Regions from separate parts of the Paraburkholderia sp. WS6 genome, predicted to be linked through region 2. Evidence: riboswitches for the same ligand, from Rfam matches in the RefSeq annotation. Region 2 holds a riboswitch; each other region holds the start of a gene.
The links. A riboswitch is a leader RNA that binds a small molecule or an ion and turns the genes downstream of it on or off. The one in region 2 is predicted to bind cobalamin.
Positions count from the first base shown of each region.

Region 1: linked by a shared signal. The riboswitch ahead of M0D64_RS27550 (TonB-dependent receptor) and the one ahead of cobA (uroporphyrinogen-III C-methyltransferase) in region 2 are both predicted to bind cobalamin.
Region 3: linked by a shared signal. The riboswitch ahead of M0D64_RS00100 (CbtB-domain containing protein) and the one ahead of cobA (uroporphyrinogen-III C-methyltransferase) in region 2 are both predicted to bind cobalamin.
Region 4: linked by a shared signal. The riboswitch ahead of cobG (precorrin-3B synthase) and the one ahead of cobA (uroporphyrinogen-III C-methyltransferase) in region 2 are both predicted to bind cobalamin.

Region 1 is NZ_JALQCK010000026.1:87,020-91,863, forward strand. Features, by position in the region: gene lgt (prolipoprotein diacylglyceryl transferase) at 1-145, shown strand, start outside; gene M0D64_RS27525 (SIMPL domain-containing protein) at 246-977, opposite strand; gene M0D64_RS27530 (EVE domain-containing protein) at 1,174-1,632, opposite strand; RNA gene ssrS (6S RNA) at 1,724-1,905, opposite strand; gene M0D64_RS27540 (cell division protein ZapA) at 1,999-2,310, opposite strand; gene M0D64_RS27545 (hypothetical protein) at 2,307-2,663, opposite strand; cobalamin riboswitch at 2,871-3,128, shown strand; gene M0D64_RS27550 (TonB-dependent receptor) at 3,219-4,844, shown strand, end outside.
Region 2 is NZ_JALQCK010000017.1:6,257-11,100, forward strand. Features, by position in the region: gene cobN (cobaltochelatase subunit CobN) at 1-448, opposite strand, end outside; gene cobW (cobalamin biosynthesis protein CobW) at 455-1,555, opposite strand; cobalamin riboswitch at 1,739-2,012, opposite strand; cobalamin riboswitch at 2,092-2,320, shown strand; partial or broken gene cobA (uroporphyrinogen-III C-methyltransferase) at 2,544-3,260, shown strand; gene M0D64_RS20685 (cobalamin biosynthesis protein) at 3,300-3,794, shown strand; gene cobO (cob(I)yrinic acid a,c-diamide adenosyltransferase) at 3,791-4,393, shown strand; gene M0D64_RS20695 (cobyrinate a,c-diamide synthase) at 4,397-4,844, shown strand, end outside.
Region 3 is NZ_JALQCK010000001.1:24,917-29,760, reverse strand. Features, by position in the region: gene M0D64_RS00105 (histidine phosphatase family protein) at 27-719, opposite strand; cobalamin riboswitch at 774-913, shown strand; gene M0D64_RS00100 (CbtB-domain containing protein) at 956-1,177, shown strand; gene M0D64_RS00095 (CbtA family protein) at 1,189-1,935, shown strand; gene M0D64_RS00090 (ABC transporter substrate-binding protein) at 2,162-3,349, shown strand; gene M0D64_RS00085 (VOC family protein) at 3,407-4,216, shown strand; gene M0D64_RS00080 (2OG-Fe(II) oxygenase) at 4,491-4,844, opposite strand, start outside.
Region 4 is NZ_JALQCK010000012.1:86,465-91,308, forward strand. Features, by position in the region: gene M0D64_RS16745 (cobalt-precorrin-5B (C(1))-methyltransferase) at 1-415, opposite strand, end outside; gene cbiE (precorrin-6y C5,15-methyltransferase (decarboxylating) subunit CbiE) at 415-1,761, opposite strand; cobalamin riboswitch at 1,846-2,025, shown strand; gene cobG (precorrin-3B synthase) at 2,118-3,605, shown strand; gene M0D64_RS16760 (precorrin-8X methylmutase) at 3,598-4,224, shown strand; gene M0D64_RS16765 (precorrin-2 C(20)-methyltransferase) at 4,225-4,844, shown strand, end outside.

The DNA.
Region 1 (4,844 bases), on a different contig from region 2:
GGACGATTTCCTTGGGCTTTTGGCAATGGGTCTCTCGATGGGCCAATGGCTCTCGCTGCCAATGATCCTCGTGGGCATCGGGATACTGGTGTGGTCCTATCGCCGTGCGCGGCGTGAACCGGCGCAGACGGTCGGCGCGAATTGAGCGCTACGTTTTATCGTAGTGAGCTGAGTAGCCAATGAAAAAAAGCCACGGCATGCCGTGGCTTTTTTCTCTACAGCAGGACGTCTGCCGTAAAAACGCGTTACTTCATCTGCACCGAGCCCGACACATTGACCGTTACCGTCGACGTGCCGCCTTCGATCGGCACCGGCGCGGATGCCTTAGCATCGGCACCCATTGCACGTGCGCTCATCATCATCATCGGACGGGGCATGACGCCGTTGTGGCCGACGTTGACTTCACGAATCGAATAGCCGTTGTAGCCGAACGCCTGCGCCGAAGAAGCGGCTTGCTCACGGAACGACTTGATGGCTTCACCGGTGAGCTTCTGCTCCGCGGCACGCTGCGCTTCAGGCGACAGCGAGAACTGCACGTTGCCGACCTGCATGATCGATGCCATCTGGCCTGCGAGTTTCGACGCCGCGGCGAAGTCGTGCGACTCGAGCACAACTTCAGTACGGCCGCGCCATGCGGAAATACGGCCGTCACGATCGGTGGACGGGTAGATAGAGAAGGAGCCGGTGCGAGCTGTTACGCCGTTCACGCCCTTGGCTTTTTGCAGCGCTGCGTCGGCGCGCTGGTTCAGCGTGGAGGTGAGCGCGGACGGATCGCTCGCTTCCTGCTCGTAGAACAGCGTGATATCGACGACGTCTTGCGGCACTTCCGAGCTTGCTTGCGCATTCAGCGACAGCACGCCGACGGGCTGATACTGCGTCACGCCTTGCGCGCGGGCCATGGCCGGCGTCAGTGCGAACGCGGCAGGGGCGGCGCATACGAGAGCGAGAGCGAGTGCACGTGCGGTGTTTTTCGTCATTCTTGGACTCCTTGCTTGAACAGGTTGTGCACGATTGGAGCGAACGCCATGCGATGGCACAACGTTTGCGAGTCCGTTAGGCGCTTGTAACCTGAGCTTGGTTCCCTAATTTGACGTTTGCTCAACGTTTGCTTTCATCCGCGCACAGACTTGCGCGTGAAACAAGCCGCAACGGGTCACATGTGCGTATGCAACGTTAAACAAGACGTTTGGTGATGAAGCGCCATTCAGCTTCGGTCACCGGTGTGATCGACAGGCGGTTGCCTTTGACGAGCACACGCATGTCCTTCAATTCCTCATGCTCGCGCAGCGCGGCAAGCGGAATCAACGGGATCTTCTTCTTGAACACCACATCGACGAGTAGCCAGCGCGGCGTTTCCTGCGACGACTTCGGGTCGTAGTAGGGGCTCTTCTTATCGAATTGAGTGGGGTCCGGATACGCGGTGGACGATACCTCCGCGAGCCCCGCAATACCTGGCTCCGGACAACTCGAGTGATAGAACAGCACACCGTCGCCGACCTGCATCGTGTCGCGCATGAAGTTGCGCGCCTGATAGTTGCGCACGCCAGTCCACGGCAACGTATGGTGCGGTGCCTGGGCAAGATGGTCGATGCTTGCTTCGTCCGGTTCGGACTTCATTAGCCAGTAGCGCATGAATCGAATTGAACGTTAAAGGTTTGATACAGCAAGAAAAATCGAGGCCCAAAGAAAAACGGCACCGAACCGAAGTCCGATGCCGTTTGAATAGGTCCCCGCCTTAGCCGCTAGGCCGGCATCCTGAACCGGGGGTTCAGAATTGGTCGCAGTTAGCAGCACTTCGGGTACATCAGACAGAGTGACGCGCACACCCGTGCTACAAATTTCCACAACCGTGCACATGGCATTGGTTCAAGGAATATATGACCTTGGCGAACCAGGCAGGGAAGTCAAACCGATTGAATTCAAAACGTTTGCATGAATCTTTGCTCATGCACCTCGTTTGAATCCGCAGCCGATCTCAGGACCGGCTACAAGATACTTTTACATGCTGTACTGCTGAATCACAGTACCCAGTTGCTCGTTCATCTGGTGCATTGTACGCCGGATTTCTTCAGCGGGAAATGCTTCTCCGTGCCGCACGCTGCTTTGCAGCTTAAGCAGTTCCGATGCCAGCGACAGCGCGGCCATGACGGCAATGCGATCCGTGCCGCGCACGTTGCTGCTATTGCGGATCTTCGACATCTCGGCGTCGACGCGTGCAACCGCTTCAAGCAGCGCGCCTTCAGTTTCCGGCGAGCAGGCGAGACGATAGGGCACGCCGAGAATCGATACTTCGATCTGCTTGGTGGTCATGCATTTTCTCCATGGCGGGTGACGTCGCTCTCCGCTTCTTCCTCATGCGGCGCGGCCTCGAGCAGATCGAGCTGATTGTCCGGCTCGCTGTGCGCGCGGGCCCGCGGCAGTTTTTCGAGGATCGCATTGAGGCGCACCTGTGCATCGTCGATCTTTGCCGACAGCGCGTCGCGTTCCGCCTGCAGTGCATCGCGCTCCTCGCGCATCAGCGCGAGTTCCGTGCGCGTGGCCTCTGCTTCGGCGCGCGTTTGGGCGAGCTGATCTTCGAGCGCGAGCCGCGCTTCATTGTGGCGTTGGCTGATCGTGATCAGCTTGCCGATATTCTGTGAAAGTGTTTCGAGTTCGGTGAGCATCTGCTGCGTCCTCTAAAGACATCGCATTTTAGCGCGGAATGTCGCACGTTCCGACAATTGTCTCGTTTCGAGACGTAACAACATCGCTTTGTGCAGGCTTTTGTCGACCATATGATGAAAAACAACTCATGCATCGGACAATAACCTGCACTTAACAGAACAGTTTGCGCACGGATTAACCATTCTTGACGGACCTGAAGGCCGCTCCTAAACTGGCCGCACTTTGGTGCTCGCGCACGCTTTTCCACAGTGTGCGCAGTTAAACGGGAAGCAGGGCGCGCGCCTCGTCTGAACGCGCTAACCTGCGCTGCCCCCGCAACGGTAAGCGACCGCATTCGTCATGCAGGTCGATCCTGATCGCGTGTTTGAAGCTGAACACGCGAGTGTGCCACTGCGCGTCACGCGTGGGAAGGCGGGATCGATGTGTCGCCAGCCCGGATACCGGCCAGAGGGAGAGGTTCGTTCCCGCGCAAACGTAAAACAACGCGGGCGCCTCGTTACGCATCGGCCCGCGGGGAAGCGGGCCGCGCACGCTATCCACAGGAATGTCATCCCATGCTGTCCCCCATCGCTCGCGCGGCGTTGCTCGCTGTTGCGAGCCTGCCGCTCGTCGTGCATGCTCAAGCTGCTGCTTCTTCTTCGTCGCCCTCTTCTTCTTCTTCTGCCGATACGGGGGCGACCGGTTCGTCACCCGCGGTGTTGTCGCCCGTTGTCGTGACCGCGGAGCGCGGGCCGCAACCGCTCGCCGATGCGATCCCACAGACCACGCTGTTCGATCAGCAGGATATCGCCGATACGACCGCGACCGATTTGCCCGGTCTGCTGCAACTCGCGCCCGGCGCGCAAATTTCGCGCACCGGTGGCCCGGGCTCCACGACGAGTCTGTTTCTGCGCGGCGCGTCGTCGACGCAATCGCTTTTGCTGATCGACGGCGTACGGGTCGACTCCGTGAGCCTGGGCGCGCCGCAACTCGCGCAGATTCCGCTCGACCAGATCGATCACGTCGAAGTGGTGAATGGCAACGTGTCCGCGCTTTACGGCTCCGGCGCAATTGGCGGCGTGGTGCAGGTGTTCACCAAAGACGGCGGCGACCATCCGCCGCGTTTCAATTTTTCGGTGGGCTATGGCAGCTATCACACGCAGACGCAGCAAGCCGGTGTGAACGGCGGGCTGGATAAAGACGGCAACACCACCTTCAGCATTTCGCTCGCGCGCTCGAAAGATGACGGTTTTTCGTCGCTCAATCCGTCACAGGCACCCAACGCGAATCCGAACGCGAACGGCTATCTGAACGAAAGCATCTCGGCTTCGCTGCGTCACAAGTTCAGCGACAAGTGGGACGCGGGCGTCACCTATTTCCAGTCGAACGGCAATAACAGCTACGACAACGCGTACGGTGTGCCGACCGATCTGAACAACCTCTACAGCAAAGTGCGCCAGGTGTCGGTGTTCGCGAACGGCAAACTGACCGACTGGTGGACCACGCACTTCATCGTTTCCGAAGGCGACGACCGCAGCGTGGCGAATACCAACGGCATCTACAACGGTCGCTTCGATAGCGACAATCGCCAGTACACGTGGCAGAACGATTTCGCGCTCGCCGCGCAGCAAAAACTGCAGGTCGGCTATGAGCATCTGGATCAGAGTCTCGACTCGGATACGTTCGCCGCTCCCGACCGGCATGTCGATTCGGGCTTTGTCGGCTACACGGGGCGCTTTGGGCGCAATCAGATTCAGGCCAACGTGCGGCGCGATCAGTATTCCGATTTCGGCGGGGCGAACAGTTACTATCTCGGCTACGGCTTTGACATCACTGAGCATTGGAAGGCGACTGCAAGCTATTCGGATTCGTTCCGCGCGCCGAGCTTCGACGATCTGTACTATCCGATCAGCGGCAATCCGTCGATCAAGCCGGAGCGCAGCCATTCGATCGAAGCAGCGTTGCAGTACGCGTCGAACGCGCTTGGCGTGATGCGTCTTAGCGTGTTCCAGACGCGTTATTCGAATCTGATCGACTACGAGCAGGTTACGCCCGGCATCTATCTGGCCGAGAACGTCGGCCATGCGAAGGTGCAGGGGCTTGAGGGATCGTGGAGCGGCCATGTGGGCAAGACGGACGTGCGCGCGTCGGTAACGCTGCAGAATGCCGTCGACCTCGATAGCGATACCGATCTCGTGCGG
Region 2 (4,844 bases):
TCTGCGGGCCGCCTTCACGCAGATAGCGCCAAAGCTGATGACACAGATCGGCGTCGGCGGTGCTGCGCGCGAGCAGATTCGGGTCTTCCTGCAGATCGCCGGAGAACATCGCGAGCGTCTGCTGCTTGCGCTCGGCGAGAGCGACCACCTGTTCGATGCCATACGGCCAGTACGCCTCGCCGCCGAGATGATCGACCACCACGACACGCGCATGCTGCAACACGTCTTCGACATAGAAATCGACCGAAGCCGGTTGCCGCAAATACGTGACGTTCGCAAGCCGCACGCTCGGAAAACCCGCGCCCAGACGAGGAAACACGCTCGCGAGCAACGACAGCGTGGTATCCGCGGAGCTGAGCACCACGATATCGGCGGGCCGTTGATCGATCCGGATCACGCCCTGTGTATCGTCGACAAAACCGCCCGGCGTAGTGCGCAGCAGATGCATGAGCGATTACGCCTGTTGCGGCTGGGCGCTCGCCACAGCGCCCAACGCGGCGTCGAATGCCTTTTGCAACGCTGCCTGGTCAAGGTCTTCGCCGATCAGCACAAAGCGGCTTTGCTGCCCTTCGCAGGTTTCACCCGCTTGCCAGCGCCGGTCGAAGTAACTATCGAAACGACGGCCCACGCCCTGGATCACCAGTCGCATCGCCGCGCCCGGCAAGGCTGCGAAACCCTTGACGCGGTAAATCGTGTTCGTTTCGACGAGCCCTTGCAACGCGGCGATCACGGCGTCGCGCGACGAAACATTCGCGTGCACCACCACCGAATCGAACTCGTCGTGGTGGTGATCGGCGTCTTCGGCCGAACCGTGATGGTCGTGGCGCAGATGGATCGTTTCTTCCGACGCCGCTTCGAGGCCCAGCAGCGTATGCAGGTCGAGTTGACCCATCTGCGCGCGCACGATCTTCACTTGCGGCGGAATTTCTTCGCGGATGATGGCCTCGACAGAAGCCTGCTGCGCGTCGTCGAGCAGATCCGTTTTGTTCAGAATCACCAGATCGGCCGCCGACAATTGGTCTTCGAACAATTCGTGCAACGGCGATTCGTGATCGAGATTCGGATCGGCCTTGCGTTGCGCATCCACGGCGACCGGGTTGTCGGCGAACTGGCCGCTCGCCGCCGCCGGGCCGTCAACCACGGTGACGACCGCGTCGACGGTAAAGCTATTCTTGATCTGCGGCCAGTTGAACGCCTGGACCAGCGGCTTCGGCAATGCGAGGCCGGACGTCTCGATCAATACATGATCGATCTGCTCGCGGCGCTCCACCAGCTTTTCCATCACCGGGAAAAACTCTTCCTGCACGGTGCAGCACAGGCAGCCGTTCGCGAGTTCATACAGTTGCCCTTCAGCCTCAACACCGTTTTCATCACAACCGATGCCGCAACCCTTGAGGATTTCCCCGTCGATGCCGAGTTCGCCGAACTCGTTGACGATCACCGCGATGCGCTTGCCGCCCGCATGCTGAAGAATGTGCCGCAGCAGCGTGGTCTTGCCGCTGCCGAGAAAGCCCGTGACGATGGTGACGGGGATCTTGCGCATTTGAGTTTGCATCTGAGGTCTATCCGTAGGAGTTGCTCGTGCACGCCGGGGCATTGTGTACAGGTTGGGCAAACGGGGCACATGCCCCAAACCACGACATTAACCAGACACGGGGACGAACAACGGCGTTGCCGAGGCAACCGAAAAACAGAAAACGAGAATGAGGTCATGAACGCGCCACCGCATCCCCGCGATGGTCGTTCTTCGTAGTCTGGCCGGTATCCGGGCTGACGAAAGCGCCGCTTCCCCTTCCCGGACGAGTGGTTTCTCGCCCAGTGGTTATATGCCGACGCGGCCTTGCGCGTGGACATCGAAGCCGGCTCCGCGGCGCTCTTGAACGCACCGCTTTTCGCTTACCGTTGCGGGGGCAGCACAGGTTGACCCGGTCCATTGCAGGTGGGCACCCTGTTTCCCGTTTAACTGCATGCGCACGAGCGCGCACGCGAGCACCAAAGTGCGTGCGAGTGTAGGCCGAGCGCCCCGTGCCGTCAAGGAAACGCGGGCTGCGGCAAGGCCTTTCCACAGTGCCGGCGCGGCCCGCCGTGTGCTATCGTATGCGCGCGTTTGGTGCCCGCATATGCGTTCGCATGTGCAGTTAAACGGGAAACAGGCCGCGCTCGCTGCGCTCAACCTGTGCTGTCCCCGCAACGGTAAGCGACCTGCGGTGCTTTCGCATCGCGCATGCGTTTTTGATGCCACTGTCCGACGAATCCGGACGGGAAGGCAAAACGCATGAGGCCGCCAGCCCGGATACCGGCCAGACGCGGAGGCAGCGAACGTCACGCTGCCGGCCGCCGGAATCCGCGAGGGACGGATGTGAAGGCGCTGAAGCACGACGTGGCGCGGCCGTTGGCGTTTCCCTGTGAGAAACGCGGCGAGCAGCGTTATTCGTCGCGCGTAATCCGTAGCACCGCATGACCTCAATTTCCGTCGCCTCCGGCCTCATCGAGCCTCATCCGTTTCCGTTTATCACGACATGGCGCACGCCATGCACGCCGCAATGAGCCGCGCCTGGCTGATCGGCGCCGGCCCCGGCGATGTCGAACTGATGACGCTCAAGGCAACGCGCGCGTTGGCGCAAGCCGATGTGGTCCTGGTCGACGATCTGGTGAACCCCGACGTGCTGCAGTTCGCGCGCGCCGACGCGCTGGTCGTGTACGTCGGCAAACGTGGCGGGCATCCGTCGACGCCGCAGGCCGGCATCGTCGCGCAGATGCTCGAGCATCTGCAGGCGGGACGCAGCGTCGCCCGTTTGAAAGGTGGTGATCCGTTCGTGTTCGGCCGCGGCGGAGAAGAACAGCAGGCGCTACATGCCGCGGGCATTAGCGTGGACGTGATCAACGGCATCACCGCCGGGATTGCGGCGCCCGCGGCAATCGGCATTCCTGTGACGCATCGCGATCACGCGCAAGGTGTGGTGTTCGTCACCGGACACGGCGCCGGCAGCGGCGAGCCGGACTGGGCCGCGCTCGTCGCCACGCGGATGACGCTGGTGATTTACATGGGCATGCGGCGGCTGAACGAAATCGTCGACGCGTTGCTCGCGGCCGGGATGAGCGCCGATACGCCGTGCGCGGCGATCGAATCGGCTACGCGCCCCGAGCAACGGCATGCGCTCGCGCGGCTCGGCGAGTTCGCGGATACGGTCTCGCGCGCCGGGCTCGGCTCGCCGGCGATCGTGGTGATCGGCGGTGTGGCGTCGCTGGCGTTGGCGCGGCATGCGGTGAATGTTGGCAGCGAACCCCGAGGACACGCAATGAAAACGCTAACCGTCGGTATCGGTTGTCGTTTGCACAGCTCCGCCGAGGAAATCGAAACGGCTGTACGTGCCACGCTCGGCTCGCATCCATTCGATGAAATCAGCACGATCGCCTCGGTCGACGTCAAAGCCCAGGAAGCCGGCTTACTCGAATTCTGCGCACGTCATGCGCTGCCGCTGAAGCTGTTCAGCCGCGAGCAAATTGCGGCGATCTCCGTGGACGATCCGTCGGCGGCCGCACGCGAGCATCTCGGCATAGACGGCGTCTGTGAGCCGTGCGCCTTGCTCGCTGCGGCGGCCGAATCTGGTGCAGCCCATGCCTCAATTGGCTCAATTACCCCAATTGCCTCGTTTGCAGCCGATACCCCCAACGCACGGCTACTCGTGCGCAAAACCGTACATGCCGGCGTCACAGTCGCGATAGCATCGACCACCGCCCGCCGCGCCTGCGAACAGACAAACGACGACACTCAAGAACAGGACCTTCCATGAAGACCGATCCCGAATCCCATCAGCGCATGACCGAACGCCGGCGCGAGGGCCATGAGAAAAAGCAGGCCAGCGCCACCGTCGAAAAAGGTCTGCTGATCGTCAATACCGGCACCGGCAAAGGCAAAACCACCGCAGCGTTCGGCATGGCCGTGCGCGTGCTTGGGCACGGCATGCGCCTCGGCGTCGTGCAATTCATCAAGGGTGCGCTGCATACGTCGGAGCGCGACTTCCTCGGCGCAATCGCCAATTGCGACTTCGTCACGATGGGCGACGGCTACACCTGGAACACGCAGAATCGCGACGCCGACATCGCCACCGCGCGCAAAGGGTGGAACGAAGCACGCCGCATGATCGAAAGCGGCGACTATCAGATGGTGATCCTCGACGAACTGAACACGGTGCTGAAGTACGAATACCTGCCGCTCGACGAAGTACTGTCGGTACTGAACGCGCGTGCGGAGATGCTGCACGTGGTGGTGACCGGCCGTCACGCGCCGGACGCGCTGATCGAAGCCGCCGACCTCGTCACCGAAATGCGCATCGTCAAGCACCCGTATCGCGAGCAAGGCGTGAAAGCGCAGCGCGGCGTGGAGTTCTGAGCGATGTCCGCGTGCCCCGCCCTGTTCATTAGCGCGCCCGCGTCGGGCCAAGGCAAGACCACGATTACCGCGGGTCTGGCTCGCTACCATCGGCGGCAGGGGCGACGCGTGCGCGTATTCAAAACGGGCCCCGACTTTCTCGACCCGATGATCCTGGCGCGTGCCAGCGGGGCGCCAGTCCTGTCGCTCGATCTGTGGATGGTGGGCGAGTCGGCCTGTCGCAATCTGCTCGCGCAGGCGGCCGCCGAAGCGGATCTGATTCTGATCGAAGGCGTGATGGGTCTGTTCGACGGCACACCGAGCAGCGCCGATCTGGCAACCACGTTCGGCGTGCCGGTACTCGCGGTGATTTCGGCGAAAGCCATGGCGCAGACCTTCGGCGCGGTCGCTTTCGGCCTTGCGCAATTCAGGCCGGAGGTACCGTTTTACGGCGTGCTCGCCAATCGCGTCG
Region 3 (4,844 bases), on a different contig from region 2:
CAAGACCCGACTCCTCGCGGCCGCCGTTATTGCGACGCCGGCCACCATGTCCAGCCGCGTCGTGAGCGTCGCAACTCGACCATCGAGAGCGGCGCGATCTCGATACGCGGAAACACGGCCGGCGACGCACCAAGCGCATGAACAATGGCGGCCCGGATCACTGGCGGGTGCGTGACGGCGACCACGTTTTGCGTGGTGCTCGGGATGACGCTCGTTTTTTCGCGTAACGTACGATTCCTTGCCTCGTTCGCTCCATCATTTGATGCACGGTCTGTTGCGCGGGTCACGTCCTCGCTCAACGCATCGTTTAGCGCATCGAGCCACTGTCCCACCCGTTTCACAAGTTGACTGAACGACTCGCCGCCGTGCGCGGCTGCGTCGGGATCATGTGTCCATGCGGCGAGGTCGTGCGGTGCTTCGGCCGCGAGATCGGCAAGGCGACGGCCATGCCACAGGCCGTAGTCCATGTCTGCCAGTCCCTCGTCGACCGATGCGCCTTGGCCCGATGCCGCGGCACCGATCCCCAAGGCCGACGCCGTGTCGCGCGCACAAACGGCAGGGCTGACGAAAACCGCCGCGTCGTCCGGAATCGACAGGCGCGCTCGTGCGGCGGTTGCTTCGGCGAGGCCACGTGCATCGACCGGGTCGTCGGCGGGGAAGCGGCCCGCGCGCATCGCCGCGGTCGATGCGTGGCTGATCAGTAACAGCCGTGTGTCCATTCAGTTGATTTCCATAAAGACCGGACTAAAGCGGGACGCCGCGTGCATGCTTTACGTTGCCGGGAGGCAAAGTTTAGCGCGTAGAATAGCGTCACTGCGAAGCACGGAAGCCGGTGAGAGCCCGGCGCGGTCGCGCCACTGTAATCGGCATTCACGAGCCGAAAGCCAGACCTGAGCTTTGCACCATCCCTCTTCAATCTACTATCGGGGCGCGTTACCCCCAGGAGATGTCCATTATGTCCAACGCTGTTTTCGATTCCACGACACAGCCTGTCGCCCAACCCACGCCGATTCCGCTGCGTGAATTGCTGCCTTGGGTCGTGTTCGGCGGCTTGCTGCTGTTGCTCGCGCTGTATTTCGTTGGTGCGGAACAGGGTGCCACGTCGCTGGTGCCTGGCATGTATGTGCACGAATTCGTGCACGACGGCCGCCATCTGCTCGGCTTTCCCTGCCACTAACGGAGTCGAAAATGGTCGGTAAATTGTTGGTACGCGGGATGCTTGCAGGCATCGCCGCGGGATTGCTCACGTTCGGCTTCGCGAGATTGGTGGGCGAACCGCAGGTCGATCAGGCGATTTCCTTCGAGGAAAAGGCCGACGCCGCCAAAGGCGAAGCGCCCGAACCCGAACTGGTGAGCCGCGGCACCCAGGCGGGCCTGGGATTGTTGACTGGCGTGGTGACGTACGGCGCAGCGTTCGGCGGGCTGTTCTCGCTGGTGTTCGCGTATGCGTACGGGCGCGTCGGCGCGCTGAGTGCGCGCGCGTTGTCCGCATGGCTCGCGCTTGGCGCGTTTATTGCGCTGGTGATCGTTCCGAACATCAAGTACCCGGCGAATCCCCCTTCGGTGGGCGACCCCGAGACGATCGGGATGCGGACCGGCTTGTTCTTCCTGATGATCGCGATCTCGCTGGCCGCAGTGGTGTTCTCGCTGAAGGTTCGGCGCCGCGCGGCGCTGAAGCTGGGCGCGTGGAATGGCTCGATTGTGGCGGGCCTGGTGTTCGTCGCGATCATTGCTGCCGTGCAACTGTCGATGCCGACGATCAACGAAGTACCGGCGGCTTTCCCGGCGGTGCTGTTGTGGAAATTCCGCGTCGCGGCCATCGGCATGCAGGTGGTTATGTGGACGACAGTTGGGCTGCTGTTCGGCGCCCTCGTCGAGCGAAGCAAATTGCTGGCTTCCGCGAGCCGCAGCGCCGCGAAGTCCGCTTACCTTTGATGTGAATGGCGTGACCGCGCGAGCCGCGGTCACGCAGGCGTGCAGCGCGAGAGAAACCAAATACATCAAGTACTTGGCGCGTTTGCGGGAATGTTATCCACAGGCTTATGGACATTTTCTGTGGACAAGTTCCATGGGTGCATAACGTTATGCGAATCGCTTGGTTGCCCGAAGCCGGGGCAAATCCGACACTCACTCCAATCTCAAGCAAACCGAGCCTGGAGCCATGTCGAACTCATCAAGCCTGCGCCCATCATGGGCCACTCGTATCACGGCACTTCTGCTGCTGGCCGCATCGGCAATAACGACGACGACAACGGCCATCGCAGCGCCACCTTCGGGCGATCCGATCCTGATAGGCGTCAGCGGCCCGCTGACCGGACAGAACGCTCAGTACGGCGCGCAATGGAAAGCCGGCTTCGATCTTGCATTGGATGAGATCAACAGCCACAACGGCATCAACGGCCGCCCGCTGAACTACGTCTTTGAGGACAGCCAGAGCGACCCGCGCCAGTCCATCACGATCGCGCAGAAATTCGTCAACGACCCGCGCATCCTGATCGAACTCGGCGACTTCTCGAGTCCCGCTTCGATGGCGGCGTCGCCGATTTATCAGCATGCCGGCCTTGTGCAACTCGGTTTCACCAACTCGCATCCTGACTTCACCAAAGGCGGCGACTACATCTGGAGCCCGTCAGTCAGCCAGGCCGACGCCCAGCCGCTGCTTGCCGACCTCGCCGTGAAAACGCTCGGCCTCAAGCGCATCGCCGTGCTCTATCTGAACACCGACTGGGGACGCACCAGCAAGGACGTCTTCGTCAAAGCCGCCAACGAACGCGGTGCGCAAGTCGTGGCGGCAGAGGGCTATCAGTCGGCCGAGAAAGATTTCCGCGCGACGCTGGTGCGCGTGAGCGCTGCGAATCCGGATGGCATCGTGTTGATCTCGTACTACTCCGACGGCGCGCAGATCGCCCGCCAGGCGCGCACAAGCGGTATCAACCTGCCGATCGCCGCAGCCAGTTCCGTGTATTCGCCGAAATTCCTCGAACTCGGCGGTGAGGCCGTCAACGGCGTGGCGACCAACACCAGCTTCTTCCCCGGTGAATCCGGGCCGGAAGTGCAAAGCTTCGTTAAACGCTTCGAGGCGAGATACCACCGCGAACCGGACGCGTTCAACGCTTACGCGTATGACGCCGTCATCATCGCCGCCTATGCGCTGCGCGCCGGCGGTCCCGACCGCAAAGCTGTGCGCGATGCGCTGCCGAAGCTGCACGACATTCCGAGCGTCGTGTTCGGCAAGGCCAATTTCGATCCGGCGACGCGTCGTGTGATCGGCGTGAAAAACATCAACGTGGTGGTGAAGAACGATAAGTGGGCATTGCTTGAGAGTAAGGCGACGGTTGCCCAGAAGTAGGTATTTCGCCGGCCGTCCAACTCTTCGATCATTCACAACATTCACGACTTTTGTGCCATGAGCCTTTTACTCGACCACATTGTGATTCGCGTCCACGACCTGACGCAGACCATTGAAGATTTCACGGCGCTCGGTTTCACCGTGCAGCAAGGCGGTACACATGCCGATGGCGTGACGCATAACGCGCTGATCGGTTTCGCCGATGGCAGTTACATCGAGCTGATCGCTTTCTTGCAGGCGGCGCCGCAGCGTCGCTGGTGGGATGTGGGGCAGCGTCATGGCGATGGATTTGTTGATTACGCGTTGTTGCCGTCGAGCGTGGCTGCTGTGATTGACGCCGCGCATGGGCGGGGCTTGCAATACGACGGGCCACAGGCAGGTGGGCGCGTCCGCCCGGACGGCGCGCGGCTCGAGTGGCAGACCGGCCGCCCGCAAACCAGCGACTTGCCATTCCTGTGCGGGGATATCACGCCGCGTGATCTGCGTGTGACTGAAGGCGCGGTGCGTGAACATGCGAACGGCGTGCGAGGGGTGGCGAGCTTGACGGTCGCTGTGGAGGATTTGAAGGCGAGTTTGCAGCGGTATCGGGCGTTGCTTGGTTTTGCGGACGCGCGGACGGTGGCTTTGCCGGGACTTGGGGCAGCGTCGGCGACGGTGTCGATTGGCGATGCGTCGGTTGTGTTGCTGAGCCCCGTGCATGTCGATGCCGCGAGTGTTACCCCCGAAGGCGCGGCGTTGCGCCGGCAACTCGCCACGCGTGGGGAAGGGGTGTTGGGTGTCGCTTTGCGCGCTGATGGTAAAGCGGAGTCGCGAGTGCTCGACCGTGATCGCACGCATGGCGCGTGGTTCGAGATCGTCGCGGGATGAGGGGAATCGCCTTTCGGCGCGCAGCGTGCAGCGCTTAGGAAGTTAAGTGGATCAAGTAGTTGGCGCTGTTGTGGGGTTGTTATCCACAGGCTTGCGAACATTTTCTGTGGACAAGTTCACAACAGCTACCGTCCCTTAACGCCGTGGACAAACAAAGTCCAAATCCCATCGCCGCTTACGCGCTCCTACTCCTAAGCGCCCAATTGAACACGGGACCGGTCCGTGGCTTGGCGGCGCGTCCAGCCGGGACGGGTGGTCATCGTGTGGAGCGCAATCAGGTCGCGTCGTGGAAAATCACCCCGAGCGTGTGCCGGTGACCCGACCGCAGGCGGCTCACGCCGTGTCGCAGATTCACCCGATACACGCCGCGCGTGCCCTGCACCGGCCGGTGATGAACCGCAAACACCACTGCGTCGCCCTTGCCGAGCGGCACGACTTCCGTGCGCGACTGCATCCGCGGACGCTGCTCCGTCATGACGAACTCGCCGCCCGTGAAATCCTTGCCTGGCTCCGAAAGCAGAATCGCGACCTGAAGCGGGAACACGTGTTCGCCGTATAGATCCTGATGCAGGCAGTTGTAGTCGTCCTTGGCGTATTGAAGCATCAGGGGCGTTGGACGCAGCTGGCC
Region 4 (4,844 bases), on a different contig from region 2:
CGAGCTCGGTCAGATGCTCGGTCATCATCTTGCGCGGGACCGGATTGATCGCTGGTTCGCCGACGGGCAGCGTGAGGCCGGCGCGCGTCACGGTGCCAACGCCTGGCCCTGCGCGGAAGATCACACCCGGTTCGGCAAGCAGTCGCACGCGGGCGAATACGATCGCGCCGTGTGTCACGTCGGGGTCGTCGCCAGCGTCTTTCACCGTGCCCGCTTCCGCGCCGTCGGCGGTCAGGCGGCAGAACACCAGCGGCATCGGCACATGCTGGCCCTTTGGCAACACGATCTCCGCGACCTCGCTGACGATACCCGCGAGCAGCAGACGCGCGGCCGCGAGAGACGTCGCGGTGGCGCAACTGCCGGTCGTGTAGCCGCTACGCAGCGGTGCGGGTTGTTCGGGCGTTTCTTCGCGCATTACGGGTGGGGTGGTGAGTCTGCGGGGGTGGCTGAGGTGCCGGATGTGCAAATGGCGGGATTGATGCCACTAGCGGCGTTCGTGCTGCTCGTATTCCTCGTGCTGTTCGCGCCGCTCGCACGGAACGTGCCGTCGGCGCCGTCAGCCAGCTTCGTGACCTCCAGCAGCGTGATCGGCAGCGCCTGGCGCCACGTATCGAAGCCGCCAAGCGGCTGTGCGTCGGCCAGCGCAATGCGGGTCAACGTGCCACCGTGTTGCTCACGCCACGCTGCCAGCGCGGCCTCGCCTTGCAAGGTCACGGCATTGGCGACCAGACGCCCGCCGTCGCGCAGACGCGCCCAGCACGCGTCGAGCACGCCCGGCACCGTCACCCCACCGCCGATGAACACGGCATCGGGCACAGCCAATCCCTCCAACGCATCAGGCGCGCGGCCGGCCACCAGTTGCAAACCCGGCACGCCCAGCGCATCGCGATTGTGTTCGATGAACCGCTGCCGCTCCGCGTGCCCTTCGATCGCAATCGCGCGGCAGGTCGGGTGCGCGCGCATCCATTCGATGCCGATCGAGCCGCTGCCCGCGCCCACGTCCCAAAGCAATTCGCCGGGCGTCGGCGCGAGGCGTGCCAGCGTGATCGCGCGGACGTCGCGCTTGGTCAACTGACCGTCGTGGCGAAAGGCGTCGTCGGGCAAGCCGACGGTCAACGGCAGACGCGGAGCACCCTCCGTTGCACGGCATTCGAGTGCGATCAGGTTCAACGCTGCCACTTCGCCCGCAGACCACTGGTCCGCACGGCCATCGATACACCGCTCCAGATTGCCGCCCAAATGTTCCAGCACGGTCATCCGGGTCGCGCCGAACCCACGCGCATTCAGCAGTTCGGCCAGCGCGGCGGGCGTGCGCCCGTCGGCACTCAGCACGAAGACGCGCGCGCCGTCGTGCAAATGAGCATTCAGCGCCGGCAATGGCCTTCCCACCAGCGAAACCGTGGCGACGTCCTGCAACGGCCAGCCAAGCCGCGCGGCCGCCAGCGACAACGACGACGGCGCCGGCAGCACCCGCAACTCGCCTGCCGGCAACTGCCGCGCGAGGGTCGCGCCGACGCCGAACAGCATCGGATCCCCACTCGCCAGCACGCACACCGACCCCGTGCGCTCGGCCAGCAAAGGCGCGAGATCGAACGGCCTGGGCCATGCCGCGCGGCGCGCGGCGAGGCGCGCGGGCAGCATCGCCAGATGACGTTCGCCGCCATAAACCACCGACGCTTCCAGCAAAGCACGCCGCGCGGGCCTCCCCAAGCCGGCGAAGCCGTCATCGCCTATGCCCACCACGGTCAGCCATGCCGGCATGCATCCATCCTCTTTCTGTATCTTCAAATAATGCGCTGTGCCACGCCGATCAAAGCGTCCAGCCTCGTTGTGCTGTTCGAAAAAAGGCATAATACAGCCGCCGGTGCCCTTCGGGGCCGAAGAGGGAACACAGTGTTGCTGTGGCTGCCCCCGCAACTGTATGCAGCGAGTCCGCCTGCGCTCCGCGCCACTGGTTCGACCGGGAAGGCCGCGGCGGACCATGACCTGCCAGCCAGGAGACCTGCCGGCCAGACTGTTCGTGCCAGCCTACATCGGGCGGGGTGTACCGATGCCGTAGCAATCGCCGCTTTGCGGCTTGCTCGGGCCGTCGCGCGACGCTCAACCCGGTGTCCGTCTTGAATCAAGCTTCGCCCTCCACTGCTTTGCCCGATGCGGCCCTCGCGCTGCGGCCCTCGGCGTGCCCGGGGCTGCTGCGCATCGTCGCGGCGCGCGATGGGGGGATTTGCCGGATCAAATTGCCCGGCGGTGAGTTGAGCGCGGCGCAGGCCGCGGTGATCGCCGACGTCAGCGAGCGGCATGCGGCCGGTGTGGTCGAGCTGACCAATCGCGCGAATCTGCAGGTGCGTGGCGTGCGAAGCGGGCATGAAGCGGCGTTGATCGCGGCGCTGGTCGATGCGGGGCTTGGGCCGATTCGGGCGACCGGTGCGGTGGATGCTGACAACTTGCTGCTCGCGAGCTCGGCGGACGATGTGCGTAACGTGATGGTGAGCCCGGCTGCGGGGCGTGATCCATTTGCGCTGTTCGATACGAGGCCGCTTTGCATCGAAATGCTCACATTGCTGCAATCCGAAGCGCGTTTCGCGGCGCTATCGCCGAAATTCGCGCTACTGCTCGATGGTGGTGAGCGCCTTGCCAGGCTGGATCATCCGCATGATGTTTGGCTGGCAGCCATGCAGGCCGAAGACGGTGTGCGATTTGTGTTCGGATTGGCGGGTTGTCCGCCTGCCGTGGCGGACGCGGATGCGAATGCCTTCCCGCATATCGCGCGTACCGGCTCGCATAGCGCCGTTGACCATCCTCATCCGAATTACGCAGGCGCTCTCGCCGCAGTGCTGCCCGCGCAAGTCACAGACCTCGTCCGCGCGCTGCTGCATACGTTCCTCGATCTGGCCGCCCCAGATGCCACGCGCATGCGTCACCTGCTCGCCACGCATCCCGTCGACGCGCTATTGCAGCACGCTCAAACGTACGTCGATTTCCCACTGTCACGCGACACATCGCTTGCAAACTGGCTACGCCCCACGCCCGCCGATGCCACGTTGCGACTCGGCGCGCACGCACAGCGAGTCGTGGGAATGCTGCACGTAGGCGGCCAACCGCCGCTCGGACGCCTCGACGCCACGACCTTGCGCGGCCTCGCCACGCTCTCGCAACAGCAAGGCAACGGCACGCTGCGCATGACGCCCTGGCAAAGCGTGTTACTACCCGATATCGCAGCCGATGCCGCACCCACCGTGCTCGCTGAAATGAACGCGCTAGGCCTCGCATGCGATCCTGCGCAGCCTATGACACGTCTGATCGCCTGCGCCGGTTCCACAGGCTGTGCAAAAAGCCTCGCCGACACCAAAGCCGATGCGTTACGGCTAGCAGATCGCTTACCCGATGGCATCGACGTCCATCTGAGCGGCTGTCCGCGCTCATGCGCTGCCGCACATTGCGCGCCGTACACGCTGCTGGCTGCGGAGCCCGGCATCTACGACCTTTATCGACGCGACGGCCAGCCGGGTTTCGGCTCGCGCGTCGCGCACCAACTCACGATCGAACAGGCCGCCGACATGCTCGACCCATTGGCACACCCGGCCCGGAGCCCCTCAGATGCTTGATTACATTCGCGACGGTCAGGAGATCTATCGCCAATCCTTCGCGACGATACGTGCGGAGGCCGACCTGTCGCGCATCCCCGCCGACCTCGAGAAACTCGCGGTGCGCGTGATCCACGCCTGCGGCATGGTCGACGTCGTTGAAGATCTTCAGTTTTCCGAAGGCGCAGGCACCGCGGGCCGTACGGCACTGGCGCAAGGCGCGCCGATTCTGTGCGATGCCGGCATGGTGGCGCAAGGCATCACGCGCGCACGCCTGCCCGCGAACAACGACGTGATCTGCACGCTGACGCATCAGGACGTGCCCGCACTCGCACGCGAACTCGGCAATACGCGCTCGGCGGCTGCGCTCGAATTGTGGCGGGCGCGGCTGGCCGGCAGCGTCGTCGTGATCGGCAATGCGCCGACCGCCCTCTTTCACTTGCTCGATATGCTCGATGCCGGCGCAGCAAAACCCGCACTGATCCTAGGTTTTCCGGTCGGTTTTGTCGGCGCGGCCGAATCGAAAGCGATGCTTGCCGAAGACAGTCGCGGCGTGCCCTACGTCGTGGTTCACGGCCGACGCGGCGGCAGCGCGATGGCCGCCGCTGCCGTGAACGCACTGGCGACGGAGGTCGAGTAAATGACGGTGCAAGGACGTTTATTCGGACTGGGCGTGGGCCCCGGCGACCCTGAGCTCATCACACTGAAAGCGCTGCGCTTGCTGAAAGCGGCGCCCGTGGTCGCGTATTTCGTCGCAAAGGGTAAGAAGGGCAACGCCTTCAGCATCATCGAGGCGCATCTGCATGACGCTCAACAGCATCTGCCGCTCGTTTATCCCGTCACGACCGAAGCGCTCGAACCGCCGCTTTCGTATGAAGTGATCATCGCCGACTTCTATGACACCGCTGCGGAGGTCGTCGCCGGCCATCTCGACGCGGGCCGCGACGTAGCGGTGATTTGCGAGGGCGATCCGTTTTTCTACGGCTCGTACATGTATTTGCACGACCGCCTCGCGGCGCGTTTCGAAGCCGAAGTCGTGCCCGGCGTGTGCTCGATGCTCGGCGGTGCAGCGGTACTCGGCTCGCCGCTGGTGTATCGCAATCAGAGTTTGTCGGTGCTCTCCGGCGTGTTGCCTGAAGACGAACTGCGGCGGCGTCTCGCCGATGCCGACGCTGCCGTCATCATGAAACTCGGCCGCAATTTCGATAAGGTGCGGCGCGTGCTCGGCGAACTGGGACTCGCGCATCGTGCGCTTTATGT